4 regions of the Anaerobacillus sp. 63XJN7_4_ISO-PGPR-S23-413 genome follow, and region 2 is predicted to be linked to each of the others. Evidence: riboswitches for the same ligand, from Rfam matches in the RefSeq annotation. Region 2 holds a riboswitch; each other region holds the start of a gene.
The links. Region 2 has a riboswitch for S-adenosylmethionine ahead of AC0VYO_RS03850 (2,3-diketo-5-methylthiopentyl-1-phosphate enolase). Riboswitches for the same ligand answer to the same signal wherever they lie in the genome.

Region 1: linked by a shared signal. The riboswitch ahead of AC0VYO_RS13605 (sulfite oxidase-like oxidoreductase) and the one ahead of AC0VYO_RS03850 (2,3-diketo-5-methylthiopentyl-1-phosphate enolase) in region 2 are both predicted to bind S-adenosylmethionine.
Region 3: linked by a shared signal. The riboswitch ahead of AC0VYO_RS13775 (Na+/H+ antiporter NhaC family protein) and the one ahead of AC0VYO_RS03850 (2,3-diketo-5-methylthiopentyl-1-phosphate enolase) in region 2 are both predicted to bind S-adenosylmethionine.
Region 4: linked by a shared signal. The riboswitch ahead of AC0VYO_RS14570 (methionine biosynthesis PLP-dependent protein) and the one ahead of AC0VYO_RS03850 (2,3-diketo-5-methylthiopentyl-1-phosphate enolase) in region 2 are both predicted to bind S-adenosylmethionine.

Annotation. Positions count from the first base shown of each region.
Region 1 covers NZ_CM149688.1:2,565,358-2,572,785, forward strand. Annotated here, with positions in the region: gene AC0VYO_RS13590 (ABC transporter permease) at 1-361, opposite strand, end outside; gene AC0VYO_RS13595 (ABC transporter substrate-binding protein) at 330-1,568, opposite strand; gene AC0VYO_RS13600 (copper amine oxidase) at 1,846-3,195, opposite strand; gene AC0VYO_RS13605 (sulfite oxidase-like oxidoreductase) at 3,492-4,154, opposite strand; SAM riboswitch class I at 4,239-4,337, opposite strand; gene AC0VYO_RS13610 (GNAT family N-acetyltransferase) at 4,398-4,862, opposite strand; gene AC0VYO_RS13615 (GNAT family N-acetyltransferase) at 5,059-5,490, opposite strand; gene AC0VYO_RS13620 (GNAT family N-acetyltransferase) at 5,588-6,151, opposite strand; gene AC0VYO_RS13625 (LysE family translocator) at 6,274-6,792, shown strand; gene AC0VYO_RS13630 (3-hydroxybutyrate dehydrogenase) at 6,852-7,428, opposite strand, start outside.
Region 2 covers NZ_CM149688.1:694,834-702,261, reverse strand. Annotated here, with positions in the region: gene AC0VYO_RS03880 (ATP-binding protein) at 1-382, shown strand, start outside; gene AC0VYO_RS03875 (alpha/beta fold hydrolase) at 391-1,272, opposite strand; gene AC0VYO_RS03870 (N-acetyltransferase family protein) at 1,384-1,902, shown strand; gene AC0VYO_RS03865 (acireductone dioxygenase) at 1,955-2,488, opposite strand; gene AC0VYO_RS03860 (methylthioribulose 1-phosphate dehydratase) at 2,532-3,155, opposite strand; gene AC0VYO_RS03855 (2-hydroxy-3-keto-5-methylthiopentenyl-1-phosphate phosphatase) at 3,118-3,816, opposite strand; gene AC0VYO_RS03850 (2,3-diketo-5-methylthiopentyl-1-phosphate enolase) at 3,813-5,012, opposite strand; SAM riboswitch class I at 5,107-5,216, opposite strand; gene AC0VYO_RS03845 (aminotransferase class I/II-fold pyridoxal phosphate-dependent enzyme) at 5,300-6,472, opposite strand; gene AC0VYO_RS03840 (carbon-nitrogen family hydrolase) at 6,581-7,363, shown strand.
Region 3 covers NZ_CM149688.1:2,598,307-2,605,734, reverse strand. Annotated here, with positions in the region: gene AC0VYO_RS13790 (Y-family DNA polymerase) at 1-632, shown strand, start outside; gene AC0VYO_RS13785 (YolD-like family protein) at 647-976, shown strand; gene AC0VYO_RS13780 (alpha/beta fold hydrolase) at 1,138-1,977, shown strand; SAM riboswitch class I at 2,171-2,274, shown strand; gene AC0VYO_RS13775 (Na+/H+ antiporter NhaC family protein) at 2,345-3,640, shown strand; gene AC0VYO_RS13770 (ISL3 family transposase) at 3,716-4,939, opposite strand; gene AC0VYO_RS13765 (hypothetical protein) at 5,114-5,791, opposite strand; gene AC0VYO_RS13760 (SLC13 family permease) at 6,085-7,428, shown strand, end outside.
Region 4 covers NZ_CM149688.1:2,742,113-2,749,540, forward strand. Annotated here, with positions in the region: gene AC0VYO_RS14515 (superoxide dismutase) at 1-522, opposite strand, end outside; tRNA gene AC0VYO_RS14520 (tRNA-Phe) at 793-868, opposite strand; tRNA gene AC0VYO_RS14525 (tRNA-Met) at 1,089-1,165, opposite strand; tRNA gene AC0VYO_RS14530 (tRNA-Ser) at 1,222-1,314, opposite strand; tRNA gene AC0VYO_RS14535 (tRNA-Ile) at 1,325-1,401, opposite strand; tRNA gene AC0VYO_RS14540 (tRNA-His) at 1,414-1,489, opposite strand; tRNA gene AC0VYO_RS14545 (tRNA-Met) at 1,512-1,588, opposite strand; tRNA gene AC0VYO_RS14550 (tRNA-Asn) at 1,592-1,666, opposite strand; gene AC0VYO_RS14555 (DUF456 domain-containing protein) at 1,801-2,283, opposite strand; gene AC0VYO_RS14560 (Na/Pi cotransporter family protein) at 2,385-4,013, opposite strand; gene AC0VYO_RS14565 (DUF1189 domain-containing protein) at 4,251-5,060, shown strand; SAM riboswitch class I at 5,146-5,256, shown strand; gene AC0VYO_RS14570 (methionine biosynthesis PLP-dependent protein) at 5,330-6,460, shown strand; gene metC (cystathionine beta-lyase) at 6,447-7,428, shown strand, end outside.

The DNA.
Region 1 (7,428 bases), 1.9 Mb from region 2:
AAAATACTAAATAACCTGCAACAAAATGAGGAATTAACATCGGTATCCATACAAGTATCTTCAACGTTGAATCTTTAAATAACTCATATAACATTCTAGTCATTACTAATCCTATCACTAACGATAGTAAGGTGGACAGGACGGCAACTCGAAACGTTAATTTAAGGGAATGAAAAAAAGCATGATTACTAAAAAGTTCCGCGTATGTTGCAATAGTCCATTCCCCATCTATTGTTTGAAAACTTTGAGCTACCGCTGACCACATTCCATGCCCTACAAGTAGCAATGTAACCGCAATCGCAGGTAATAAATATAAACGTAATTTCCACTTATTGCTCAATAACCCGATTCGCCCATTCATTATTAATCCACTCCGTGTAACCTGTATCTAAGTCTGGTAGCTTATATTCATTTAAAACCTCTGTGGAAAGTACGCTTTCTCCCCGGTCAAGGTTACCAATAACCTTCTGATCCTCTTCACTCAATTTATCGAAATTTAATACCGTACCTTCCCCCCACATTGTAGGATCCATTTTAGCTATTTGAGCTTCTGGCGATTCAAGAAAATCAATAACTGTCATAGCTCCCTCTGGATTCGGACTATTAAATGGAATACTGAGATAGTGTGTATTTGAAACCGATCCAGGATCTTTTAGAACAAATGACTTCGTGCTTTCAGGAAACGTCCCATTTTCAATTAAACTTTCTGCTCTTGCTTCGTTAAAGCCCATAGTCATTAGGATTTCCCCCTGACTATAAAGCGTATCAAGTTTAGTCAATGATTCAGGATAAGTTTCACCATTACGCCAAAGATCAGACTTTATATCATCAAGATAGTTCCACACGTATTCTTCGGAATCTTTAATAATTTCTTTGTTAAATTCCTTTGCCAGAAGACCCGACTCTTCGCCTGAACCTTTTATGAGTAGGTGCTTCACGAACGTATTACCAGTAAAATCCGAAACGTTAGGATACGTAAACTTCCCAGGATTATCGTGAATCCACTGCTTTAACTCCTCAAGTGTACTTGGAGGTGTATCGATCTTGCTCGAATCGTAATGAAAAACATATTGAACATTTCCCCACGGAGCTTCTAATCCATCAATTTCCGTCCCTTGATCATATTCAGCATTCTGATCCTTTGATCCAATGTATTCTTGAAAATGAGGCAGCTTCTTTGAGAAAGAACCTAGTAATAAATCAGCATTCTTAGCATTTTTGAAGTTTGCGCCATTGATCCATATGACATCAATTGTACCTTTGTTTTTATTTGCTTTTTTCTCTGTTAAAAGTTTTTGCATAAATTCTTCGGTATTCATCGGCTGACGATTAAGCGTAATATCATACTCCTCTTTTAATCTTGGTGCTGCCCATTCATCAATGTACTGATTAATGCCTTCATCTCCTCCCCACATAAAGAGATTTACCTCTGTTCCATTAGAAGAGGATACGATTTCATCCCACTCCTTTGATAACACCTCTGTTTTACCAGTTTCATTGGTTTCACTATTCCCACATGCAACAATAAAAAGTAGCGTTGCGAAAATAAATGTAAACTTTCGCTTCATCTAATTTCCCCCTCATATAAACTATCCTAGCAACTGAAAGACATATTTGACGAACTTGATTGTGTTTCATAGTCAGGCATCATCTATTTTCCCATTATCAGTATACCTTTTTTATAAACATGATGCTGTAACGCTCCTTACATCTCAAACTTTATTAAAACCATTTCCTATAGCGTAAGTACGACAAGTTCATTGTCCTTTTCACGAAGAAAAGCAATAGCCACTTTGGCTATTGCTTTTCTAGCGGGTATGTTAGGCTACCCTATCATCTATTCCCTTAGCTTTTCTGCATTTTTCTACGAACAATTACGCCACTTGCAGCCATAGTTGCAAGAATGGCTGCAACAATCCATTCGATTGGCATTTGCTGTTCAGCTGTACCACCCATACCTGTTTTAGGCATACCAGTTGGCATAGCTTCCATAGCGAATTTGTCCGGGAATTGGTTTACGAAAGCACCAGAAAGTCCCTTTGCCGGCTTATACATATGAGCATAAGCTTCACGAACCGAATCATAAGCTGCATCGTAGTCTTCCGTAGTGTAGCTATCAAACGCAGATATTAATTGATTCACATGCATTTGTAAACCTTCAGATAATGGTCCCGCTTCTAATCTACCTTCAGTTGCTGTTTCAAGAAAACTTGAGAAGTCTGCACGATAGTCTTCCAGCGCTTTTAGTGCTTTTTCTTGAGCAGCTTCATCTTCAGCTCCTGTCGCTTGAACATATTCTACAAAGTTACCGATATGTCCAGACCACATTTCTTTAAATTGATTTCCTGCTTCTTCACCATATACAGAAGTTATCGCAGCAGCTAGATCATCCGTATTCTCGCTTAGTGCAGCTGCAGATGCATCAAAGTCTTCTGATCCGTCGATTCCGTTCTGCATTGTCATCATTGCAAGACCAGCATGTTCAGATAATAAATGACCTAATGTTGCACGAAGATCAGATGCTGGTGTTACGGCTTTTGTGTTCTCGAACTTGTCTGGGAACTGATCAGTAATGGCACCAGAGAATCCTTTAGCCACCATTTGCATGTGAGCAATCGCTTCACGTTCTTTCTCGTAAGCCATCTCATAATCACCTGCTACATAGCTATCAAATGAACCAATCAACTGATTAATGTGAGCTTGAAGTCCTTCAGACAATGTTTCAGCTTGAAGTCGTTCTCCTGTTGCATTTTCCAAGAAATTAGAGAAATCTTCTTTATAACCATCTAAGCTATCTAAAGCTTTTTGTTTTGCATCTTCATCTTCATTACCTGTTGCTTTCACATAGTCAACGAAGAAACCGATATGATTGCTCCAAATTTCATTAAATTCAGCTCCTGCTTCTTCACCATAAACGGATGTAATCGCAGCTGTAAGGTCTTCCGTGTTTTCACTTAAGGCACCAGCAGAAGCTTCAAAATCTGCAGAACCTTCAGCTCCTTTTCTCATTGTTTCTACTGCAAGATAAGCATGCTCACTTAGTAAATGGCCAAGATCAGCACGAAGATCAGCACCTGGTGTTTCTACTGTAGGCTTGTCCATTTGCTGGTCGTGGTCAGAGGCAAATGCTCCAGCAGTTGGTATTAAAAGTGAAAAGCTAAGCGGAACAATTAATAGTCCCTTTTTCCAATCGATCACTTTCTTTTTCATATTCTTGTTCGTATTCATTTTCAAATCCACTCCCCTTAATTTCGATTTACACTTAGCTAACGGAGGGAAGATCCATTTAGATCATTCTTTTTTAAAATTCTTCTCTTTTTTAATTACCAGAGAATAAAAAGTCAGCAAAACCCACACATACTAAGGTTCTGCTGACTTTCAAGTTTAAACTATTTTTTTATAGATATGATGATATTTAGAATGTGATAATAAACTACCTTTTCCTCAATCAATTCTATATGTGTTAATCACGCCCGCTTTTTCAAGAAAAATTAATCAAACTCTTTTTTCTCCCATTCATCTTCCGGTAGTCCCAAATCCTCTCCAGAAAACCTTTCTTCTTTAAATGGATCGGCATGGTTATGAAATCCGTTTTGTTCCCAAAAACCAGGTTTGTCTTCATTGATAAATTCTATACCTCTGATCCATTTAATACTTTTCCAGAAGTAAAGATGCGGTACAACTAACCTGAGAGGCCATCCGTGTTTTGCCGTTAATTTCTCTCCATCGACTGAGTGGGCAAGAATAACATTATCTCTCATTAAGTCAGTGAGGTGAATATTCGTTGTATAGTTATAGTCACCATGTAGCATAACATGGTTCGTTTTCGGTACTATCCCATATGCGTTCATAAAATCCTTAATCAAAACCCCTTCAAAAGTATTATCAAACCTAGACCACCTTGTGACACAGTGAATATCACACTTTACTTTCTTCTGTGGTAAGGCAAGTATGTCGCTATAGGAAATGATCACTTCCTTATCAATTTCTCCAAATACACTTAGGTTCCATGTCGACATCTCATACACAGGTACATCACCTTCATGTAGAATAGGGAACCTTTCTGTAAGTACTTGCCCCGGTGGCAGACGATCACCATACTTTTCACTTGCATCTGGAACTTTCATTTTGCGAATACGGTCAGCTTTTTTCAAATTCTTCACAACCCGTCTCTCATTTATTGAATCGTCTAAAAAAACTCTTCCTAACTAATAAGGAAGAGTTCGCTTCAGAGCTCTTCCTTATCTCTCAGAGCATAGACTCTGCTGGATTTGGCACCTTGTCTATCAGGTTGCCGGGCATCAAAGGGCCAGTCCCTCCGCCTCTCTCAATAAGGAAATTAAAAATCTAATTTTGATTCATTCTATCGGTCTATTTAGTATTTTGCAATTATTGTTTTAAACGAGGTTTTTCTTCATTTCAACAAATTGAAATTCTCCCCCATTGGTTTGTTGCATAAACAGATGAGTGATTTGAAATCCAGCCCTTTGATACACTTTTATGGCTCGTTTATTAAATTCAGCTACTGCCATTCCAAAGGAAGTTGGACGATACAATTCAACTGCTTTTTGAAGGCCAGCCTCTAAAAAAGAAAAGCCTTCTCCTTTTCCAACATTATCGGGACACATTCCTAGGCCAATTTCTATATGGTTGTCTTCATGCACATGAAAACTAAAAAAACCAATAAGATGATCCCTATGGTAGACGCTCCAATAATTTTCATTGCTGGCTGCATCTTCCCGGAACTCTTTTAGATCTTCAAGATCCTCGTCCATATTATAAAATGAGTATAGCCCATCATAGTTCCACGAGATAATTCGCTCGACTTCTTCTTGACTTATTAACTTAAATTGATATACCAATACTCTCCCTCATTTCTGTGTGATTGAAAAGGAAAAGCCCCATGCTGGGAAATGCATGGGGCTCACACTTTATATTTTAAGGGGGGCAGGAACCGGGGAAGTCCCTGCAAAAATAGTGTAGCAAGTTCCAAGGGCATGATGATTGATTATGAGTTGTTTTTCACATTCTTTTAATAAATGAAAAGAAGCTGGACAACTATTTATAAACCATGATCGTTTGAAGTTCTCGAAATCCAATGTCTTTATAAATGTATTTCGCGAAGTTAGAGGAATACACATTCAAACGAATTTCCTCATATCCCTGTTCTTTGAAGTTTTCAATACTCGCTTGAACGAGCTGCTTAGAATACCCTTTCCCACGAAACTTTGGAAAAACAAATACATCATAAATGAACCCATGCTTGCTTTCTGTAAAATAATCCGTGTTTTCTCCAAGTAATACCCAGCCAGCAATTTCCCCTTCGTCGCGATAAATGAGGTGGTAACCACCTCGATCAAGAATGGATGATACAATTTCAAGTGCTTTCTCTTCTTTTACGATACCAGGATTTGTCGTTCCTTCATTAACAGATTGAATGGAATTCGACAAAATAAAATCTCTTTCTTCTATCGTCGCTCGTTCGATCACATAGTTTCCCTCCATCATCAAAATCATTCATTACTCGTTTATTCTTGATGCAAGAACCTTATTCCTCCCATAAGTAAGATGCATATTCTTACCAAATTTATTTTTTTGTTAAAGCATAGACGCATGTATCAGTTAGTTTACTGCCATCAATTGAGACATGGTCGTTTCGTAAAATAGCCTCAAGTTGAAACGATTGTTTCTCGGCAATTCGCCGACTTCGCCAATTTGTCGCATTACAACGAATTTCTAGCCTTCTAGCGTTTAGCTCTGAAAAGGCGTAATCTACAATGCCTTGGACCGCTTCAGACATATAGCCTTGACCAGCGTATCTAGAATCAATCCAATAACCGATTTCAAATTTACGAACGTTCCAATCTATTCGATGTAACCCTGAGGAACCGATAAAATCACCCGTCTGTTTATGGAAGAGTAATAGTCGAAGATCCTCCCGCTTTAAAAACGCTACGTGAGATTCGCGGATATTCGCTTCAACATCTTCTTCCGTTTGATCTATATGTGCGAAAGGCATCCAGGGTTTAAGCTCTTCTAACGAGGCATCAATTGATTGATGAACCGAAGCACCACCCCCAGGTAGTGGAGAACGTATATGTAAACGGTCAGTGCTAAATTTATTTGGTATATCAAGTAAAATGGGTTCCATGGAACTATTCCTCCAACAACACTAAAAGATGTCAGAATTATATCATTAATGAGAAACCTGTCAAGTTATTGGTCTTTTCCGGCCAATGTCCCGCTACCATCTAATTGAAATCGAGAGACGAATTGACGGATCACTTCACGAGGATATGGTTTTCTTGGCCTCTCTTCAGGACTACTTGTACATATTGCTGCTACCTTAGGAATTTCTGCCGTCCTTTATCAATCCTCTCTCGCCTTTTCGATTGTTACCGCGGGGCAGCTTACTTACTTTTCATGGCATATGAAGCTTTTAAAGATAGCGGATCCGCAGCTAAACCCCTAAGTCAACCTAGCAGACCTTATTTTTCTTTATATCGAAAAGGGATTGTTATGAATATTTTAAATCCAAAAGTCTCCATATTCTTTCTCGCCCTTCTTCCACAGTTTGTAAACCAGCAGGCGAATTCACCCGCTCTTCAAATGTTAATTTTAGAAGGGGTTTTCATTCTACAAGCCTTTCTTATCTTTAGTGCAATAAGCTTTTTTGCAGGAAAAATCGCATTCTATGTCGTAGAAAATCATGCCCTAGCTAGAAAATTCAATCTTGCAAAAGCTTTATTGCTTGCTTTAATTGGTCTTCAAATAGCCTTTAGCGATCAATAAAAAAGCAGCGCTTCTCATTAGAAAGCGCTGCTTTAATATTTTTTTAGTAAAATCTAAATTTACTGAGCTGTATAGCCACCATCAATTAGTAGGGCTTGACCTGTAATGCTCTTCGCTGCATCACTTGCGATAAACATTGAGTAATCAGCTATCTCTTTCACTTCAAGAAGTCTTCTTTGTGGTACAAGTGGATAGATTACTTCTTCTAGTACCTTTTCTAGCTCTACTCCGCGTTCTTTCGCTAGATCTTCCATCTGTCCTCTTACGAGTGGTGTATCAACATATCCTGGTGCCATGGCATTTACTGTAATACCGTGTTCCGCACCTTCAAGTGCAGAAACTTTTGTAAGGCCGATGACCCCATGCTTGGCACTATTGTAAGCCGCTTTCCCTGCGAAACCGATGACACCATTGATAGATGCCATGTTAATAATTCGCCCAAATCCTTGTTTCTTCATGATTGGAAATACATGCTTTGTTGCTATGAAAGGAGCTGTAAGCATAATATCCTGCATCATACGAAACTTCTCAGTTGGGAAGTTTTCTAATGCAGATACGTGCTGAAGTCCCGCATTATTTATTAACACGTCTAAGCGACCGTATTCTTCTACAGTACGGTCAATTGCTTGTTTAATT
Region 2 (7,428 bases):
GAAAGCAATCATTCTAACAAAAGAGTACCACTCTTCTCTCCCAGAGATTTATTGTGAAAGTAATCAATTAAAACAAGTTTTTATTAATTTGATAAAAAATGCGATGGATGCTATCGGTGAAGAAGGAGAAATTACAATCTCAGCCCGAGAATGTAACGATAAATTACAAATTAGAATCATTGATAATGGTAGCGGAATCACAGATGAAGAGCTTGAGAAACTCGGCTCTCCGTTTTTCACTACCAAAAAGAACGGGACAGGACTTGGGCTTACGATATGCAAACGTATAGTAAAAAAACATAAAGGGAACTTAACTATCGAAAGTAATAAGGGGAAGGGCACGATCATTACGCTCACTTTTCCAAAGGGGGTTGGCAATTAACCCCCCTGTTATTCAGGGCCTTGCGTATGGCCCTTTTGCTTTGTATGCTCCTTTAACCATCTCTCTACCATATATAAAGCTTCTTTAGGTTTTTGCCAATGTAGAACATGACCTGTCTGTGGAATAGCATCAATCCTACATTCCCCTTTCACTTCATTCCGCATCACGTTTGCTGCATGCTTTCTATTAGTTTCATCTGCTACAGGAAGTGTTGCCCTTAGGAGATAGATAGGAACATTTACCATATGAAAAATTTCTTTGCATGGTTCTTGATAGAGGGACTTCATAATCGCTCTTACTGTACTACCACTAGCCCTTAAGGCTACGCCATTTTTCCTTTCCTCCATATCCCTATGTACCATTTGCTCTAAATACTTGCTCCACCTTCCGATTTCCATTTTCTTCTTTTGTTCATATTCTTCCAATTTTATGTAATGATTTTCTACCACCCATTGAGACATTTGTTCAAGAAGTTCTTCAAGCGTTAGTGACGGATCATCAGAAGAATGAAGATAACCACCATCAATCATCACGATACCTTTTACCATTTTAGAGAATTGACTACTATAATGAAGTGCCAGGGCAGCTCCCCACGAATGCCCAATGAGCCAGACTGGTACGTCACTTAATGATGTACCAACCTTATGAAGCCACTCTGTTAGAAATTCAAAAGAATAACTCTTATCTTCATTAAATGGAGGCGTCTCACCATGGCCTGGTAGATCAATCGAGATTAAATGAAAGTAATCCTTAAGACCTTCTGCCATCTCACTAAAACCAAGTGCATTGTTCGTTAAACCGTGAAGAAGAATGACAGTTGGCTGACTCCTATCTCCCCATTCAAAACCATGAACATAACTGCCATCTATTTCTATTATGATTTTTTTCATTTCACTTTTCCTTTAAACTATGACTTACTTCATATATTCGACTAGCAGGATTCATTCCCTCTCTCTCGAAATGAGTCTGATAGGAAAATCAAATTGAGATGGAGGTAATCAATGGAAATCAGAAAAGCGGTCGTAGATGATGCTTTAGCGATAGCAAATGTTCATGTAAACAGCTGGAGAACGACTTACCGTACGCTTATCTCAGAAGACTATTTGAATTCATTAGACGTTCAAATACGCGAGGCTCGTTGGCGGAAAGGAATTGAAAATGGAAGTATTATCCTTGTGGCAGTCGAAGAAGGGGAAATAATAGGATTTGCGAATGGCGGAAAAAACAGATCAGCTGCTTACAAATTCGATGGAGAACTTTATGCGATATACCTTCTTGAAGAAGCACAGGGAAAGGGAGTTGGCAAACAACTCCTGTGCTCGGTAGCTAAACATCTTAGAAGCGAATCTTATCAGTCTATGCTTGTTTGGGTACTGAACGGAAACCCAGCTTCTCAATTCTACGAAAGTTTTCATCCACTTCAAATTGCCGTGGAAGAAACAGAAATTGCAGGTAAGACATTTAAAGAAACCGGATTTGGTTGGAAAGACCTGAATGAATTAATTGGATTTTGTAGCTAAAGGTATTGAAGAAACATCAAAAATGATGGCCGTGATTGCTCACGGCCCTTTTTCACTTCACACTTTCTTTTTCTTCATATGGATGGGCTACCCATCCTGATGGATCGATGAAAAGGCGAACGGCTACAACTTGCCGATCATCCATTAATGTAAAGAAGTGTGGTGTATCAACCGGTACAGAAATCACGTCACCCGGATCGAGCTCAACATCAAAATACCCCACGCTACCTTTAATGATAAAAATCCCATGTCCCGCCGTTATCGCTCTTACTTCGTCCTCAGTATGCACATGAACCTGTTCAAACTTTTTCAGAATCTTATCAAGATCAGGCGTTTGTTCAGAAAGTGCCACCACATCCCAGCTTCCATATCCATTTCGCTTAGCTAGAGAACGAATGTCATCATCAAATACACTCAGAATTTCATTTTTCTGTTCCTCTGTAACATGACAATTTCCCTTAAGAGACGTCGGTAGCTTCTCAACATCCCAGTGTTCATATAACACTCCTTCATTCTGAAGAAATGCCTCTACTCGATCTTGACCATCAATAACTTCATTTGTATTTCGTATTTTAATTACTGCCATTAATGCTTCCTCCTTTTTTGTTAAGCTAATGAAACTTTGTTGATTAACTTACAATTGCTTGAAAGCTTCGTAACTTAAGATGATATTCAAAAAGGAATTCAAATGCTTCCAGATATTTTTTTGCTTCAAAACCATTACGTCCCCATACCGTAATCCCATGGTTTCGCATCAAAATGGCTTTCGTGTCATTCTTAAGCACGTGCACCACATCATGAGCTAGTAGAGAAAGATCAGCTGAATTATCGATAATCGGTACTGTCACTTTGTCATTCTGTCCCCATAAACCAAAAGCTTTAACTAACTCAAGTCCTTGAAACGTAACTTCTCCTTCTCCCGCAAAAAGTTCAGATATAACATTATTTTCAACTGTATGCACGTGTAAGCAACAGCCTGCATCTGTCTTTGAATAGATCGCCTGATGAATAATGGTCTCTGCTGATGGTTTCAATAGAGTCTCTTCAATCGGCTTCCCTTGTCTATCCACTAGAATGAAATCTTCTTTTGTTCGTTTTCTTTTATCCTTTCCACTAGCCGTTACTAAAAATTGAAGCGGCGAATCACTTACCTTAATTGAAAGATTTCCACTTGTTCCACGGAACCAATCTCTTGCTGCTAATTCATCTTTAATATCAGCAAGTTCGTTCCATCGATTCTCCACTTGGCACATGATTCTTCCCCCTTTCTTCAGTTAACTTTTCGACGATATCATCAAACGTTTCAAATAAAACGGCTGGAATGCCAAGTTCTTGACACTTCTCCGCTAAAAAGTCTCTAGCAAACACAAAATCTGCTTGCTTTGAAGCTTCTAAATCGGTAATAGAATCTCCAATCACAATTTTTCGGTTAGCCTTTTTATCAAAACGATTTAATATACCTGGCTTGCAACAACCGCAATCTTTCGTACAATCGTCTCCACAGGCATACGGCCAAGTTATTGAGATGGTATCAGTAGTAAAATCACTGCCATTACAGAAGATATTTTCTTCTGGAATACCGTATGGCTTAAGAAGAGGGTAAATAAAGAAATCGATCCCTCCACTGACGATATAGAGCTCGATCCCTTCTTGCCTCGTGTAGTCTACGAATTCGCTAAAACCCTGTCTGATTTCAGTTGTAGCTACTAAATAATCGAGTAATTCCTGTTTCAATTTGGAAGGGATTAAGTGAAACATCCTTCCGACCCCTTCACGAATGGAAATATTTTGAGCGAGCACATCATCTTTTATTTGCTCCCACTCTTTCGGAGCAAATCGTTTCATCAGGGAAACGATATTATCACTTTTCGTAATGGTGCCATCAAAATCGCAAAAAATAATCGGCTGCTTCATCGCACTACCTCCCCGCTCCCCCACTTTGTAAGAGCCTGATGAAGTTCCTCACTATTTTGAGAGGCCTGTTCAAGAGGTTGCTCTGTTAAAACAGCTTGAATGGCATCTCGGAAAGCTTTTCCGCCTGCAGCTGCTCCACCGGGATGCCCGTGCACCCCGCCTCCCGCATTAATAACACTGTCTATACCGAAATCTTTTATAAGGTACGGTACTAGTCCAGGATGAATGCCCGCTGAAGGAACAGGGAATGTTCTTTTCAGCTTATTATTTCTCGTTAAGGCTTCTGCTGTTGCGAGCGCCTCTCTTCGATCAAGCGCTACACTCCCATAAGGCGAAGGGAAAAGGGAAAAGTCTGCCCCAGCAGTTCGAAGCAACTTTCCAAGTAATAGGGAGTAACTTACCCCATGTGTGCTTGAGGCAGCCATTGCACCAGAGAATGCAGGGTGTGCCATGATTGGAACCGGAATATCCGGGTCCTCTGAAAGTGATTGCAATGCATCTAGTCCATATGTAAAAACATTAAACAGAAGCGCATCTGCTCCTAATTCCACAGCAAGCTTTGCTCGATTACTGAGGTTTGCCGTTCTTCCTGTTAAATTCACTGCGTAACGCGTTCGCTTTCCTGTCAATTCAGCCGTTTCATCCAGCATTTTTCGTAAGGCGGGTACTCGCTTTTCAAGAGGGGTTAACTCATTTTCAAAAAGGATTTCATCGTCCTTCACAAAATCGACTCGACCAAGCGCCTGCTGTTTCATTTGTTCCTGCAATTCGCCTAACGGTTTTCCAATAACTCCTTTGAAAATACTCATAACGAGCGGTCGATCGTATACTTCTGTAAGATTTCGAATACCGTCTATTCCATATGCTGGACCTGGGAATTGATTTAGTAACCCTGCAGAGAACTCTAAATCAACCAGCTTAATTTCACCATCAAGTGAAAGCTTACCGATGACTGTTGTTAAAATCGCAGGTAGATCCGCACTGAAATTGATGGTGGGGTAAGCAATCGCGATGATGCCCTTTTCCCCTTTTTCCTCTACGTGAACGACTTCACCCTTATGCTTCTTTAACTGCTTTTTTTCTAATAACGGTAGATTGGTCCAAGTCCCAATCGTTAATCCAAGGGCGATCGCTTCAGCGCGCTTAGATAATTGTTGGTCATTCTTAACAAGGTAAGTTGCCACAAGATGACTCATCATGCTCATTCCTTTCCATCGCGCTAGTCCTCAATCTTTGATCATACAAAAAAGACCCCTTCACGAGGAAGAGGTCGTTATCACCATGCTCTTCCTCTTATCTTCCAGCTTTTGCTGCGAGAATTAGCACCGTGTCTTCAAGTAACCTTGAAAATCGGTTGCCGGGCTTCAAAGGGCTCGTCCCTCCACCTCTCTGGATAAGAGTATGCAACTATTCGTTTAAGTAATTGATTCGAATTATGCCAGACGTAGGAAATCCTGTCAATCTATTTTTTTACTTTTCTGAATCAAAAGAGATTAAGAGAATTAATTCGTTCAACTGCCTCCCTGAGTTTCTCTTCGGAAGTTAATAAGCCTACTCTCACATAGCCTTCCCCATACTCTCCAAAGCCGTTCCCAGGCGCAACTACAATTTGAACATTCTCAAGCAAGTAGTCCGCAAATCCCTCTGAAGTAAATGATTCAGGTACTTTTAACCAGGAAAAAAATGACCCCGCAGGAGAAGTTACATCCCAGCCAATATCGTGAAGCCCCTGTATCAATACATTCCGTCTAGATTCGTACGTTTGGCGAAGGTTCTCAACACATTCCTGTGAACCTAGTAAGGCTTCTGCAGCTGCTTCTTGCACTGCACTAAACAAACTAACGTAGAAATGATCCTGAAGCAGGTTGATGCTTTCCACTACAGATGGGTTTCCGACAGCGAACCCAACACGCCATCCTGCCATATTATACGTTTTGGAAAGAGTATAAATCTCAATTCCCACATCTTTAGCACCTTCTGTTTCCAAAAAGCTTTTAGGACGTTCTCCATCGAATCCGATCGCTCCATAAGCAAAATCATGAACGACACAGATGTCATTGGCATCCGCAAACCTAACCGTTTCATCAAAAAAGCTTTTCGTTGCTACAGCAGCGGTAGGATTGTTTGGATAATTTAAAAACATGAGCTTTGCTTTTGCAAGAGCACTCTCTGGGATCGCGCTATAATCAGGCAGAAAATCATTTTGTTCAAGTAACGGCATCATCTGCATATCCGCTTCAGCCATTGCAACTCCAGACCAATAATCAGGATAGCCAGGATCTGGCACGAGCGCCACGTCACTTTTATTTAACAAACATTGACTGACTTCTACAAGGCCAGCTTTTCCACCAAAGAGGACGGCTACCTCTTTCTCCGGATCAAGCTCAACACCAAACTCTCGCTTATAGAATTCAGCCGCGGCTTGTTTCAGAAAAGGCTGCCCCCTAAATGGCGGATACTTGTGGTATGCAGGGTTTTCAGCTGCCTGCTGCAAAGACTCGATAATATGTGCAGGCGTCGGCTGGTCAGGATTTCCTTGGCCAAGGTTAATAATGTCATATCCCGCCTCTACATAACGGTTCACTTTTCCAGCAAGCTTCGCAAAAAATTGTTCTGGTAAACGTTTAAGTGCATCTGAAGTTTGAAATTGTTTCAAATGGAATCACATCCTGTTAAAATTTTCGAGAAATTCTAATAAGTTATGTTATCTTGGATACACAACCATGTAAAGGTCAATTTCTAAACATGTAAGGAGGACAAATCAATGAAAAACCTTGCCCTGTTGCAATTTGATATTGCTTTTGGCAATCCAGAAAAGAATTTCTCTAAAGTTGAAGAGCTTGTTTCTAAGGCGGTGAGTGACAAACTAGATATTATCGTTTTACCAGAATTGTGGTCCACAGGTTATGATTTATCTCGTCTTGATGAAATTGGAGATACTGATGCAGAAAAGTCGATTGCTTTTCTATCTCGCCTCGCCAAAAAAAACGACGTAAATATTGTCGGGGGCTCCATCGCTAAGCATCATAACGGCGAAGTAACGAACACCATGCTTGTGTTCAATCGAGATGGGCAGCTCGTTCATGAGTATAGCAAAGCGCACCTGTTTCGTTTAATGAATGAAGAGAAATTCCTCGTTTCTGGAAATGAAAAAAGTCATTTTACACTTGAAGAACTCCCATGTGCCGGGTTCATTTGTTATGATATTCGCTTTCCTGAGTGGCTTCGCCTTCATGCAGTTGAAGGTGCCCAAGTATTGTTCGTACCAGCAGAATGGCCAAAGCAACGCACCGATCATTGGCGAGCATTACTTATCAGTCGCGCGATTGAAAATCAGTGCTACGTGATTGCTTGTAATCGTGTCGGGGCAGATCCTGATAATACGTTTGGAGGACACTCATTGATAATTGATCCGTGGGGAACAATTATCGCAGAAGCAGGAGAAGAAGAAGTTATTTTAACAGGTTCTATTGACGAAGAGGAAATGTCATCAATCCGGAGTCGCATTCCTATCTTTGAAGATCGACGTCCAGATATTTATAAATAATATTCAAAATATTATTGACAAACATGTTCCTTTCTATGTAACATACATTTCAAGCGAAAAAATTG
Region 3 (7,428 bases), 1.9 Mb from region 2:
GGATTATGAATGTAAAGCAGCTTGCGCATTACCCGCTACATCTACTAGAAGAAAAATTCGGTATTATGGGAAATCAGCTCTATCATCATGCGTGGGGCATCGATCTTTCTGAAATGGGTGCGCCGATTATGCAGGGACAGATTAGCTATGGGAAAAGCCAAATTTTGTTGCGAGATTACCATGACGAAAAAGACATTCAACACGTCATTCTTGAGATGAGTGAAGAAGTTGCAAGACGTGCGAGAAAAGCCCGGAAGGCAGGGCGTACGATTAGCCTTGGGATTGGTTATAGTAAAGAAGAAGGCGGGGGTGGCTTTCACCGTTCAAGGAGTATCCACAGCCCGACTGCTATTACGCTCGAAATATACAATGTATGTCTTCAGTTATTTGAGGAGTTCTTTGAAAGAAAAACGGTTCGTAAGATTTCCATTACCCTTTCAAATATTTGCAATGATGAAGAAGTGCAGTTGGACTTATTTAACGCGTCACGCCCAAAGCAGCGGGATCTCGGATATGTGATGGATTCGATCCGTGAGAAATATGGCTCAGATGCGCTGCTTCGTGCCGTTTCATACACAAAGGCCGGTACGGCACTGCATAGAAGTAAACTTGTGGGTGGTCATAAAGCATAGAAGGGGGAAGAAGCGTGATTCGTGATCGCGGAAATATAAAATGGACGTCAATGATGTTACCTGAGCATGTGAAAGAGCTAAGAGATTGGAAAACCGAAGAGAAAAAAAGTGAAAAGCCGGTACTTGATGAACAAAGAATGGCGGAAATGAATGAAACAATATGTGAAGCAATGGCCAATCACAACTCGCTTTGTTTTCAACACTTTAGTGGGGGAGAAACGAAAACTCTCTTTGGATATGTGCACTATGTAGATCCACTTACGAAAGAACTGCGTATTATTGACCATAATGAAAAAAGGACAACGATAAAGCTGCTGGACCTTGTGCACGTAGAGTTAGAATGAAAAAAATGGAGTATCCTCTCAGATGTAAAAAAAGTTTTTCATTTCAGGATTGGGGTAAAATAAGTATAAAGTCAAACCTGAATAAGTGAGACCATCCTGTCTGGTTAGAAACGAAGGGTGAATCAGATCAGATGAATTCAAAATCCGGAGTGAGATGAAAGATGCTATTAGCTCAAAATCTTAAACAAAATACGGAAAAGATCAAAGGAATTGATATTCACTATGAATACTATAGAAATGACACAGCCGTCGATCGGCCAGTATTAACGCTTCTTCACGGTTTTCTATCGTCGAGCTTCAGCTTCAGAAGATTGATACCATTATTAACAAAGGCATATACTGTTGTTGCCATTGATCTTCCTCCGTTCGGAAAAAGTGAAAAGTCTAATCGTTTTGTCCACTCTTATCATAATTATGCGGAAGTGGTGGTTGAACTTTTAGAAAGGCTTTCAATTGATCATACTGTTATGATCGGCCATTCTATGGGTGGGCAAGTAGCAATGAGAGTCTCGGCTATGAAAGATGATCTCGTTAGTAAGAATATTTTACTGTGCAGTTCAGGATATCTTGAAAAGGCTAAACAGAGTCTAGTGTATACATCGTACTTACCTTTTTTCTCGGTATACTTGAAAAGGTGGCTTTATCGAAAAGGTGTTAGAGGAAATTTGCTTAATTGTGTTTATGATCCTTCCCTTATCGATGAAGAAATGATGGATGGATATATCCAACCTTTCTTCAATGAGGGTATCTTTCGGTCATTAGTTAGGATGATTCGAGATCGCGAAGGAGATTTGTCAGAAGTTGAACTAAATCAAATTCATACACCTAGCCTACTAATATGGGGAGAAAATGACAGAGTTGTGCCGTTGAAAATTGGGAAGCGTCTCAGTAAGGATCTCCCAAATGCTAAACTGATCATCTATGAAAAAACCGGTCACCTTCTACCAGAAGAAAAACCGGAATCGATTATGAAGGATATTGAGTGGTTTTTAGGAAAATAAAGATTGATCTATTGCAAAAATTGGTAGTCATACAAAGCTTGAACCAGACTAGTTAATCAGGTAAACTCCTTAAAGGATGAGGAGTTTATTTTGATGCAGTTAATCAAAGTTGACTCATCAGAATAATGCGTGATAAAGTAAAGCTCGTTATGAAAAAGTAAAATGAAGCATGCGCTCATTAATAATTGTATATTTCTTATTAAGAGAAGTGGAGGGACCTGGCCCAAAGAAGCTTCAGCAACCTCTGATCATCAGAAAGGTGCTGCTTCCAGCAAGAGAAATCTTGAGAGATAAGTGCAAAAGCCTTCTTCTCTTGAAGTGGGCTTTTTTTATTGAGACAGAATAAAAGATGAAGGAGACATGAATAATGGAGAAAGAAATAAAGGGGAACGGCCTGGCTTTACTTCCCCTTGGAATATTTATTGTGCTTTTTATTGGTACAGCTATCATAACAAAGGACTTTTATAGTATGCCTGTTATTCTCGCTTCTCTAGTTGCGGCGGGCGTAGCTCTTTCGATGAATCGAAAAGAAAGCTTTATGAAAAAAGTGGAAGTGTTTTGTCGTGGAGCAGGTAATACGAATATCATATTAATGATTTTGGTCTTTTTACTGGCTGGGGCGTTTGCCGGAACAGCTGAAAAAATTGGAGCAGTAGATTCGATTGTTAATTTAGGTATATCAATTCTACCGGCTAATCTTTTAATCGTAGGTTTGTTTGTCATTGGCTGTTTTATTTCTATTTCGATGGGTACATCGATGGGAACGATTGTAGCACTTGCTCCCATTGGAATTGGAATTGCAGAGCAAACCGGAGTTGCCCCGGCACTGGCTTTATCAGCGGTCATAGGTGGGGCAATGTTTGGTGACAATCTTTCTATGATTTCAGATACTACGATTGCGGCAGTACGCACACAAAATACGCAAATGAAAGATAAATTCAAAGTAAACTTTTTTATAGTCTTGCCAGCTGCTATCGTAACAGCCATTATTTATGGTGCTTTAACGATGGGAGAGCAAGCAACGGTTGGAGGAGATCACGCATTTGATTTCGTTACAATTATCCCTTATTTAGGTGTACTGATCGCAGCGATCGCTGGTGTTAATGTTCTTATTGTACTTGTAAGTGGTACCTTATTTGCTGGGATTGTAGGTTTATATAACGGAACATTTGGAATGAGTGGACTGATCTCCACGGTTACAGAGGGCATAAAAGGGATGGAAGACCTTGCCATGATTGCACTCGTCATCGGAGGGATGATTGAAGTCATTAAGCATAACGGAGGAATACAATACGTATTGGACAAAATCCTGAGCAAAGTAACTTCTCGTAGAGGAGCAGAGTTTGGTATCGCCGGTCTCGCAAGCGTGCTTGATTTATCAACAGCTAACAACACCATTTCGATCATAATGGGGGGGCCACTTGCGAAAAACATTTCCGAAGAATATGGGGTAGACCCACGAAAGTCTGCTAGTATTCTTGATATTTTCTCAGGTAGTATACAGGGCATGCTCCCATATGGGGCACAGGTGCTTGCAGTAGCAGGTCTTGCGTCGATTTCGCCACTCGCTCTACTACCGTATTCAATTTATCCAATCCTCATTGCTATTGCAGGAATTATTGCGATTTTCATCAACTATCCCTCTATTTCGAAAAAGGGCTAAAGTGATAGTAAACAGAATCTTGAATTAAAATGGTTCTAAATCAAATGTTGGGGTAGGAGATTCATCTCCTACTCCTTATCCTAGTTGAAAATGACGAATTTTTTTGTACTGATGATGTAAAAGGATCTTTCTTCGTAAGCGGTCATATCGCTTAAAACCAAAGGCATTTCGCTTAATGACCTTCGTTTGATTGTTTAAACCCTCGATAAAACCATTATTATAGTTCAAGGCAAAACTATTCAGGACTTCTGGTTGCCAGTTCTTAAGTGTTTGAACGGCTTGTCTGAACTCCTTCATATTCGCTGCTTCAACCGTTTTGTAGTAATTATACAGAGACTGTTTAACTTGGTTAGGATTCTCTTGACCGATTCGTTTCGCTTCCTCAAACCAGCTTCGAAACGCTTCTTTTAACTCGTAAGCCTTTCGTAATTCCTCGGATAATCCAAGGTAACGGTCCAGATACCACTTTTGTTTCTCACTCAACTCCTCATATCGCTTGTAAAAAACATGCTTCATTCGCTTGCACTTTTTACGGTCATAATCATGGAAATTCTGTTGAACTCTTCTTCGTACACGCTCTAATGCCCAATAGATGTAGCGACAAAAATGAAAGCGATCAGCCACGATGATTGGCTTTCCTAGTGCCTTTTGAACAGCTGACTTGAAGGCATAGCTCATGTCCATGATCACCACTTCAACTCGCGACCCCTTCTTGCGAAGATAGTCCTTTACGGTCTCAATGGAGCGATTAGGAAGGATATCCAAAGGCTGCTTTGTATCTCCATCCGCAATGACAACTTGATATTTTCCTTCATCGGTATCTCCTTTATATTCATCAATAGCGATGACACGAGGAAGATCACTCACTTCTTGAAGCGTTGGTGCGGCGACTTCATCAAACCGCCTTATCGCAGTTGAATGCGACGTACGAAATTGGGCTGCGGTATCCTTGAAATTCTTCCCCTGTACCACGCGTAATCCCAGGGCCTGATTCCATTCCTTTGAGTGACGCTGATAGCGATTGACGATCGAATTCCTTTCAGCGAATCGTTTCCCACAAGCACACACATAACGGCGCTTGCGATAAAACAAAAAAGCCGTTCGCTCAAATACTTTAAGGTGTTGTACTTTCTGAGTCCGATAATCATGAACACGTACAGTCCATTCTTCACATTGGGGGCACTGGTGCGCCTTCTTTGGCACTTCAATATGAACATGATACTGGCCATTAATGGCTTCCATTTTCGATACCATCACTTCTTCTAATCCGGGTAAATTCATGTTAAAATGCACGTACACGCAACTCCAATCTTTTTCTTGTTTCTCGTCAATTCAAGTGTAAAAGATATAGGAGCTTGCGTGTATTTTTGTGCTTCATTTTCTTAAACCCCAACAAATATTATAGAGCCATTAAAATTTGATATGAGCATTTAAAAAGCAGGTAGCTCAATTTGAGCTACCTGCTTTTTTTTATTATCCTTCGATTTGTTTTTGAAGATGCACAATTCGTTGAGGAAGAATGTACAAGTATTCAATAAGTGAATCTAGTAAGTCGATAATTAAGTTGGCCGTTTCTTCGCTTGTAGCTTTCTCAAGACAAAGGAGGTTATTTAAATTACTACCTTTGCCTAGTAGGTGTCCTAGTTTTACAATTGGTTCTTCTAAATCAATCTGTTTAGCAAGTGTTTCTAGCTGTTTAGAAAGTGGCTGTCCTAGCTCATTTTCAGATAGAAAACTACCTGTAATGCTCTCAAGAACACGATTAGCCATTACAGCCGTTGCGGTCCAATCCTTCATGTTATGTACATTCACTGCTGAGCGATAAACACGCTCAAGGTCATCGGGTAATCTAGCTGTGCTAGTCAGTCTGCCGAGCGGCTCTCGTGTAAAAGAGGTTTGATGCACGAATAGCTCAACTTCTTCTCCGCGATCATTATGGGACGTTTTAATGAGTATGAAAAGCACAGCTTCTTTACAAATAGAGCAGCGAGAAAGCGTGGAGAACACAGCCTGATTAATTTGATAATCGAACTTCAGTTGAAATGAAGCATCGCTTCCGCATTCTGGACATTCTGTATTAGCTGATTTTGGAAGCTTTGTTTGTCCGTATTTCACAACCGAATTAATAGTAGTCTGTTGTATCTTTCTCATCATATACCCCCTGGATCGATTTTGAGCAACTTGTTGTGGATTGTGTATCTATACTTACATTTAATCATTGAGTTTATTTATTTTGAATTATAAAAAACATATCATCAACTTATAATTTTCGCCCCAAATGGAAATTTAAGGGGGTTGAAATGAATTACTTGTATGGAAATGGAAAAACGAATCAAAAGTCCTTTCTTGAAAGAGAGTAATAAAGTACCAAAATTGTGAATTTATTGACAGATGTGGCGAGCGAATTCTACACTATAGTTTAATGAACGATAGGAGGTATGACTATGGAACAACACCTTTGGAACCAATTATGGAAAGAACATGATCGAGCAAAAGATCTCTTAACATTCGCTTCTTCACACACGCCGGAAATCCCTTCAAAAAGTTCTCAAAAAAATCCAGGTTATGCATCTGGACCAGATCCTGCTTATGATAAAAGGAAACTGACGGGGTTGATCCTCGGACCGGTCCTTTTTCTTAGCATAATGTTGTTTTTTAATCCAAATGGTCTTTCAGAAGCAGGTTTGGCCATCTTAGCAAGTACGGCGTGGATTGCAACGTGGTGGATTACAGAAGCCATTCCGATACCGGCGACGTCTCTTTTACCATTAATTTTATTTCCACTAACGGGCGGACTAAAAGGTGATTTAACAGCATCAGCTTATGGCGATAACACCATTTTTCTCTTTATGGGTGGTTTTTTGATCGCGCTTACAATGCAGAAGTGGCATTTACATAAACGAATTGCTCTTTTCATTATATCAGCAATAGGAACAAGTACAGAGAGAATTGTACTTGGCTTTATGATTGCAACAGGCTTTTTATCAATGTGGATCTCAAACACGGCAACGGCTATGATGATGGTGCCAATTGGGCTGGCGGTGATTTATCAAGTATCCGAGCAGCTTGATATGAAGCAAGAAGGGATTCCGCAATTTAATTTTGGAAAAGCCATTATGCTTGGCATCGCGTACAGTGCCTCAATTGGTGGTTTAGCAACATTGATTGGAACACCTCCTAATACCATCTTTGCAGCGGTGGTCAATGAGCTATATGGCATCGAGATTTCATTTGCCCGCTGGATGATGTTTGGCGTACCTTTAACTGTTCTTCTTTTATTTGGCTGCTGGTATTACCTTGTGAAAATGGCATTTCCGATGAATGTTAAAGAGCTGCCAGGCGGGAAAGAGGTGATTAATAAGGAGAAAGCGGATCTTGGGAAAATGTCTATGGAAGAAAAGGTCATTATGGTAGTTTTTTCTTTCACTGCGGTTGCCTGGATTAGCCGTTCCTTTGTTTTAAGTGAGCTTAATCCGAATATAAATGACACTGTCATCGCGATGACTGCAGCGCTATTACTTTTTCTTATACCTGCCCCTTCGAAAAAAGGTGCCTTTCTTTTAGATTGGGATACAGCAAAAGGATTACCATGGGGAATTCTTCTATTATTTGGAGCCGGACTCGCCATTGCTTCTGGCTTTCAGGAATCAGGACTTGCGAATTGGATTGGGGAGCAATTAACGGTTCTTGAAGGCATCCATCTGTTCGTCATTTTACTACTTGTCACATCGCTTGTTATTTTCTTAACGGAGATTACATCAAATACGGCGACGGCGACAATGATGTTT
Region 4 (7,428 bases), 2.0 Mb from region 2:
CTTAAGATAATAAGCATGCTCCCAAACATCTAGCCCAAGAATTGGTGTAACACCTTCCATTACTGGAGTATCTTGGTTTGGAGTGCTTGTTACTTCAAGTTCTCCACCTTTTACTACTAGCCAAGCCCAACCTGAGCCAAAACGACCAGCTGCAGCATTAGCAAATTCTTCTTTGAAGCTTTCAAAGCTACCAAATTTCTTTTTAAGTGCTTCGCTTAGATCACCTGATGGTTCGCCGCCACCGTTAGGGCTTAGCAATTGCCAGAAAAGTGAGTGGTTAGCGTGCCCGCCACCATTGTTTCGAACAGCAGTGCGAATGCCTTCAGGAAGTGCGTCAAGGTTGCCAAGAAGATCTTCAAGGCTCTTAGATGCATGCTCCTCATGACCTTCTAGTGCACCATTTAATTTTGTTACATATGCGTTATGGTGCTTGTCGTGGTGGATCTTCATTGTTTCTTCGTCGATGTGTGGTTCTAGTGCATTGTAGTCGTAAGGTAGTTCTGGTAGTTCAAATTTAGCCATTGTGAATCTCCTCCTTAAATATAGTATGTAACTTGCTGTTAGGGTAGCGTTAGCCACCACTTGAACATGATGTCGTCACAAGTTTACACTAGCAGAATTGTCATGCGTTTTCAAATAATAAACCTTTGAATTTCCGCAACACAGATAAAGTTTCCCCTCAGTATATGGAATTAAACATCTTAAAGAAAAAAATCGGGAATTAACAGCGTAATAACATACATAAAACATAAAAAAACTCGTCATTAATTGACGAGTGGGATCTTTATTGAGTGGTGGCTCCGGACGGAATCGAACCGCCGACACGAGGATTTTCAGTCCTCTGCTCTACCGACTGAGCTACAGAGCCAAATCATGTTATCAGTATTAATTTTAATTAGTATGTAGTTTGCATTTACATTAAAAGTAATTTGGCCTTGCTATGAGCTTAGGTAGCCCCTAGGGCACTCCGATCAAATTCTAACAAAGAAGTATGTTCGACGTAGTAAGAATTTCATTTTGGTTGCACCAATGGCACTCCAATTAAATTCTGACGAAGAAGTATGTTCGACGTAGTAAGAATTTCATTTTGGTTGCGGGGGCAGGATTTGAACCTGCGACCTTTGGGTTATGAGCCCAACGAGCTACCGAACTGCTCCACCCCGCGATGATGTAAAAGAACTTAATTTGCATCCATTTTTTAGAAAGCTAACTTTTAGAAAATGGAGGAGGAAGAGGGATTCGAACCCCCGCGGGCGACTAAGCCCCTGTCGGTTTTCAAGACCGATCCCTTCAGCCAGACTTGGGTATTCCTCCGATATGCATTTGGTGGACCCTGCAGGACTCGAACCTGCGACCGGACGGTTATGAGCCGTCAGCTCTAACCAGCTGAGCTAAGGGTCCTTATGTAATAAGTGGGGCGGCTGATGGGAATTGAACCCACGAATGCCGGAATCACAATCCGGTGCGTTAACCACTTCGCCACAACCGCCATGTTGTATCGTTGAAATATATGGTAGCGGCGGAGGGGATCGAACCCCCGACCTCACGGGTATGAACCGTACGCTCTAGCCAGCTGAGCTACACCGCCATATGGCTCCACAGGTAGGATTCGAACCTACGACCGATCGGTTAACAGCCGATAGCTCTACCACTGAGCTACTGTGGAATATTTCTTAACGACAAGAACTAATATATCATATGGATAAAGAAAGCGTCAATAAGTTTTTCATATTTAATTGAATTAATCTTAATTTCAATTATGAAAATACTATATCACGCTTTCATTTTGTCATCAAGAACTTATAGGACATACACTAGGAACACAACCACCATAATCGTTTGGAGTAATCCTTTCATAACAGCTCCACCAAGAAAACCAAGCAATGAACCTACACCTACTTGAACAGATTCTTTAAAAGCTTTTCGATGAATAACTAGTTCAGCTAAGATAGCCCCGATAAATGGTCCAAGGATGATCCCTGCAAACGGAATGACAAATGGGCCAACAAGTAAACCAATTGTACTCCCCCATATCGCCGCCTTTGACCCTCCATACTTCTTCACGCCAAATAAATTACTAGCATAGTCCGCAACAAATAATAGCATCGTCAGCAGAACTTCAACAATCCAAAAGGAAATAGTCATTGAACTAAAATCAAAAAACACCCCATACAGGATAAACCCAACATAAATAAATAGTACGGCTGGAATAATTGGATAAATCAATCCCACAAATGCAATGATGAATGACGCAATGATCAGGCACCATAATAGAATATCCACGCTTTTAACCTCCCTTCAACTTGACTCTATTTTAGCGGAGATGTCACTTTTCTTCTATATAATGATAAAAAGAAGCAGAGGCATCCCTCTGCTTCCCACATTTATTCTTCTCCAATGACGGCTTCTGCAATATTCACCGCATGGTCACCAATACGCTCAAGGTTACTGATGATATCAACAAAAACAATTCCAGCACTTCCAGTACATTCACCCTCATTTAGACGAAGGATATGCTGCTTACGAAGCGTTCTTTCCATTTTGTCGATCTTATCTTCTAGCTTAACAACTTCCTGCGCCTTAGCTACATCCCATTTATCAAGTGCATCAAAGGCTTCATTGAGTGCAGAAAGAGTCAGATTAAACATTTCATCAAGGTCTTTCATAGCAACGTCAGTCATCTTCACTTTATTGCTTATTTGATAATCAACCAACTCAACAATATTCTCCATATGATCGCCAATACGCTCGATATCACGAACTGAGTCCATTAGCATACCGTGTCGTGTCGACTCATCTCCAGACAGAGAAGTTGCTGATAATTGGATAAGGTAATCTGTAATTTTATTATCCAGGTTGTTAATAGCTTCTTCATACTGAGCGGTTTTTTCAGCGCTCTTCTGACTCTTAGATGTTAAATAATTTGATGCTTCTTTAACACCCTTATAAGCAAATCCGCTCATTCGAATCACTTCTTCTTTAGCTTGTCCTAATGCAACAGATGGAGAGCGTTCGATAAATACTGGATCAAGGTGTTTTGGCTTATATTCAATCGTTGCATCATCACCAGGAATAATTTTTGTAACGAGATAGGCAAGTCCGGCAATGAATGGGAACTGGATAACAGTATTTGTAATGTTAAAGATCCCGTGTCCGAATGCAATCGTCATTTCCGGTGTTAAGTTTAATGCATCTCTTAAGTATTCAATAAACGGCGTATAGGCGAATAAGAATATTAGGAAAAGCGCCGTTCCAATTAAATTGAAAATAACGTGAGTCAGTGCTGTACGTCTAGCGGCAACGGATGCACCGATAGAAGCAAGAACTGCGGTAATCGTTGTACCGATATTATCTCCAAACAGAACTGGTAATGCAGCTTGAATATCCATTGCGTTCTGTGAATAAAGACCTTGCAATACACCAATTGTCGCACTGGAACTTTGTACAATGACAGTAAATACTGTACCGATCACAACGCCTAACAGTGGGTTCGAGCTCATGCTTACTGTTAATTCTTGGAAAGCCTCAAGGCTACGAAGTGGTTTCATTCCCGTACTCATTAATTCAAGTCCAAAGAACAACGCACCAAATCCGAAGACGATTTGACCAGCGTAGTTAATTTTCTTGTTTTTAAAGAAGAAAATTAACAAAGAACCGATGGCTATAATTGGAAGTGCGTAATCTTTAATAGGAAAACCAATAATAAATGCTGTAACAGTTGTACCAATGTTCGCACCCATTACAACGCCAATTGCTTGCTTCAGAGTCATAAATCCTGCGTTAACAAGACCGACTGTTAAAACCGTTGTTCCTGAACTACTTTGTATGAGAATAGTTACAATGACCCCAGCGAGCACACCCATAAACGGGTTAGTCGTAAAACGATCGAGAATGTCTCTTAATCGATCACCTGCTGATCGTTGAAGGCCGTCTCCCATATACTTTAGTCCAAACAGGAAAATACCAAGACCTCCCACAAACTGAAAGATCATCTCCTGAACGTTGAGTTCCATCATTTCAACCCCTTGCACTTATGTTTTATTTTTTTCGACAATACTCAACAAAGTCCCTTGTCTATTATCTACATCGCTCCCCCCTTTGTAAAGAGTTAATATAGATTTGTAAAGATATTATGCTGAAAACAAATTTATTTCAATAAAGTTTCACCAAGAATACTGTTCCCTTCTCTCTATATAAGATAAACTGATTGGGTGGAGAAACGCTCCACATTTAGAAAGGAGATTATTAATTTGAACGTTTTTAAACAACTTTACTACAGCTTATTTTCCCCTAAGATGATGGCCAGATTCCGTTTTCAAAAGCTAGGCAAGCCAATATTGTACGTGTTTTTACTTATGTTCCTTTCTTCTGTGCCAGTAGGAATTATGACGGCTCTATCCTTTACAAACGCTTATGAGGATCTCAAAACACATATGTCAGATCTACCAGAATTCACTTTAGAGGACGGATCTTTAACAAGTGAACAGTCTGAACCGCTTATTCGACAAAATGATGAAAATACTTTTATTTTTGATGCGACAGACCAGACAAAGCCTGATGATGTTGATCAATATGATTCCGTTATCGCATTCCTAAAAGATCGTGTAATCGTTGTAGATAGCGGTGCTAGACAGGAGTTTAATTACAGTAACTTTAGTTCGATGACTTTCACGAAGCAAGATGTTAATGAGCTAAGTAATAATCTGGACAACCTGCTCCCTATCTTTATTCCGTTACTGATATTCGTTATCTATTTGTTTCAAACCGGCCTTAAGTTTATAGGAGTTACCGTACTAGCTACAATTGGACTACTATTGAGAAGTATTACCGGAAGAAAAGCTTCTTATAAACAACTTTGGGTCTTATCTGTTTATTCAGTAACAATTCCAACGCTCTTCTTTGCGATTATGGCACTCATTAAAACAGCAGTCCCTTTAGGATTCCTACTTTATTGGATTGTGGCCATCATGCTACTTTATCTTACGATTAAAGAAATCCCGTTACCAAAAAAACGTGTAACGAACGAGCGAGCAAATGATTCAACAGAAGAAAAATTTTGATAATTTACTCAAATCCCTTGCTTTTCACTTTAAAGTGATGTAGATTATGAAAAAAGCGACACAATAAAATTCCATATATTTTCAATTCTTATCAAGAGAAGCAGAGGGACTGGCCCTATGAAGCTTCAGCAACCACCAGATATTTTCTGGTAAGGTGCTAACTCCAGCAAGTTGATTTCAACTTGGAAGATAAGAAGAAGAGCAACCAAAGTCTTCTTCTTATAGAGGGCTTTTTTTATTGCCCTTATTCAATGAAAAGGAGATTGATTATGTCGAATAAACAGTTAGAAACACTACTTGTCCAATTAGGTAATCATTCAGATACTAAAACCGGTGCGGTAAATCCTCCAGTGTACTTCTCCACATCGTATAGCCATGAAGGCATCGGTCAATCCACCGGATTCGATTATTCAAGAACCAAAAACCCGACACGATCCATTTTAGAATCCGCTATATCAGAACTCGAACATGGTGATCAGGGATTTGCTTTTAGTTCCGGAATGGCTGCGATTCAAGCAATCCTTGCCATATTCAAAAGCGGCGACCATATTCTCGTCTCAGATGATTTGTATGGTGGGACTTATCGATTATTTGCCCATGCTGAAAAACATTATGGTATCTCCTTCACATATTTTGATACACAAAGAAATGAACAACTTTCATCACTCCTAACTCACCGTACAAAAGCCATTTTTGTTGAAAATCCATCTAATCCATTAATGAAATTAACAGATCTTGAAAAAATTGCACGGATAGCAGAAAACAGGGACCTATTATTTATTGTAGACAATACTTTGTTCACCCCTCTTCTACAAAACCCACTACTGCTTGGGGCGGATATCGTCGTGCATAGTGCCACTAAGTATTTAGGCGGTCATAATGATATTCTCGCAGGGCTTGTGGTTGCAAAAGGTGAGAATATTTGCGCTGAAATCCAACAATACCAAAACGGTGCAGGCGCTGTGCTTTCTCCTTTTGATTCCTGGTTATTAATGAGAGGCATGAAAACCTTGCCACTCAGAATGAAGCAGCATGAAGAGAATGCCAGAAAGGTAACTGAATTTTTAACAAATCATGAAGCAATAACAGACGTTTTTTATCCAGATAAAGGTGGGATGCTTTCTTTCAGATTGCGGTCCGAAGAATGGGTAGATCTCTTTCTTAGAAAATTAACACTTGTCACATTTGCTGAAAGTCTTGGAGGGGTAGAAAGCTTTATCACATATCCTTCAACGCAAACTCATGCTGAGATACCAGAAGACATCAGACTTGAAAAAGGGGTGTGCAATCGACTGCTACGTTTCTCTGTTGGGATTGAAAACATTGATGACTTAATACAGGACCTGAATCAAGCATTGTCCATTTTTGAAGAGGAGGTTGTTCAAATTGACAAATACTGATTATACATTTCAAACAAAACTTCTTCATAACGATCACAAATTTGATAAAGCTACGGGAGCTGTTAGCGTCCCTATCCAACAGGCTTCTACATTTCATCAGATGGATTTTGACCAACCTGGAAAATACGATTACAGTCGTTCAGGCAACCCCACTCGCGAAGCGCTTGAAGAAACAATTGCCAATCTTGAAGGTGGGGTTAAGGGATTTGCGTTTGCTTCTGGGATGGCCGCTATCGCCACCTCGTTTATGCTCCTTTCACAAAACGATCACGTTCTTATATCTGAAGACGTCTACGGTGGGACGTATCGCATGATTCATGACGTTCTCGGGAGATTTGGAATTAAACATACTTTTGTAGACATGACAGATTTAAATGAAGTGGCGAGAGGTATTCAATCCAATACTAAAGTAATCTATATCGAAACGCCTTCTAATCCTTTGCTGAAGGTAACTGACATTCAAGCCGTTGTTAAATTAGCTAAAGCGAATAATTGTTTAACATTTGTCGATAACACCTTTATGACACCTGCTCTACAACGTCCGTTAGACTTCGGAGCCGATATCGTATTGCATAGTGCTACGAAATTCATTTCAGGACATAGCGATGTCGTCGCTGGTCTTGCTGCCGTAAAAAGTGAGGAATTAGCGGAACAGCTTGCATTCCTGCAAAACTCGTTTGGATCGATTTTAAGCGCTCACGATTCCTGGTTAGTTCTCCGTGGCTTAAAAACATTGCATTGTCGGCTAGATCAATCGTCTAGATCTGCGTTTCGTCTTGCGCATGCTCTTACTAAAGAAAAGATGGTAGAAGAAGTCTTTTATCCAGGGCTTTCTTATCACCCTGGTCACTCCACTCATATTTATCAAGCCGCTGGTCCTGGTGCAGTTTTGTCCTTTCGGTTACCTGATGAAAATGCCGTGCGTCTATTCACAAAGCATGTTCAAATTCCTGTTTTCGCGGTAAGTC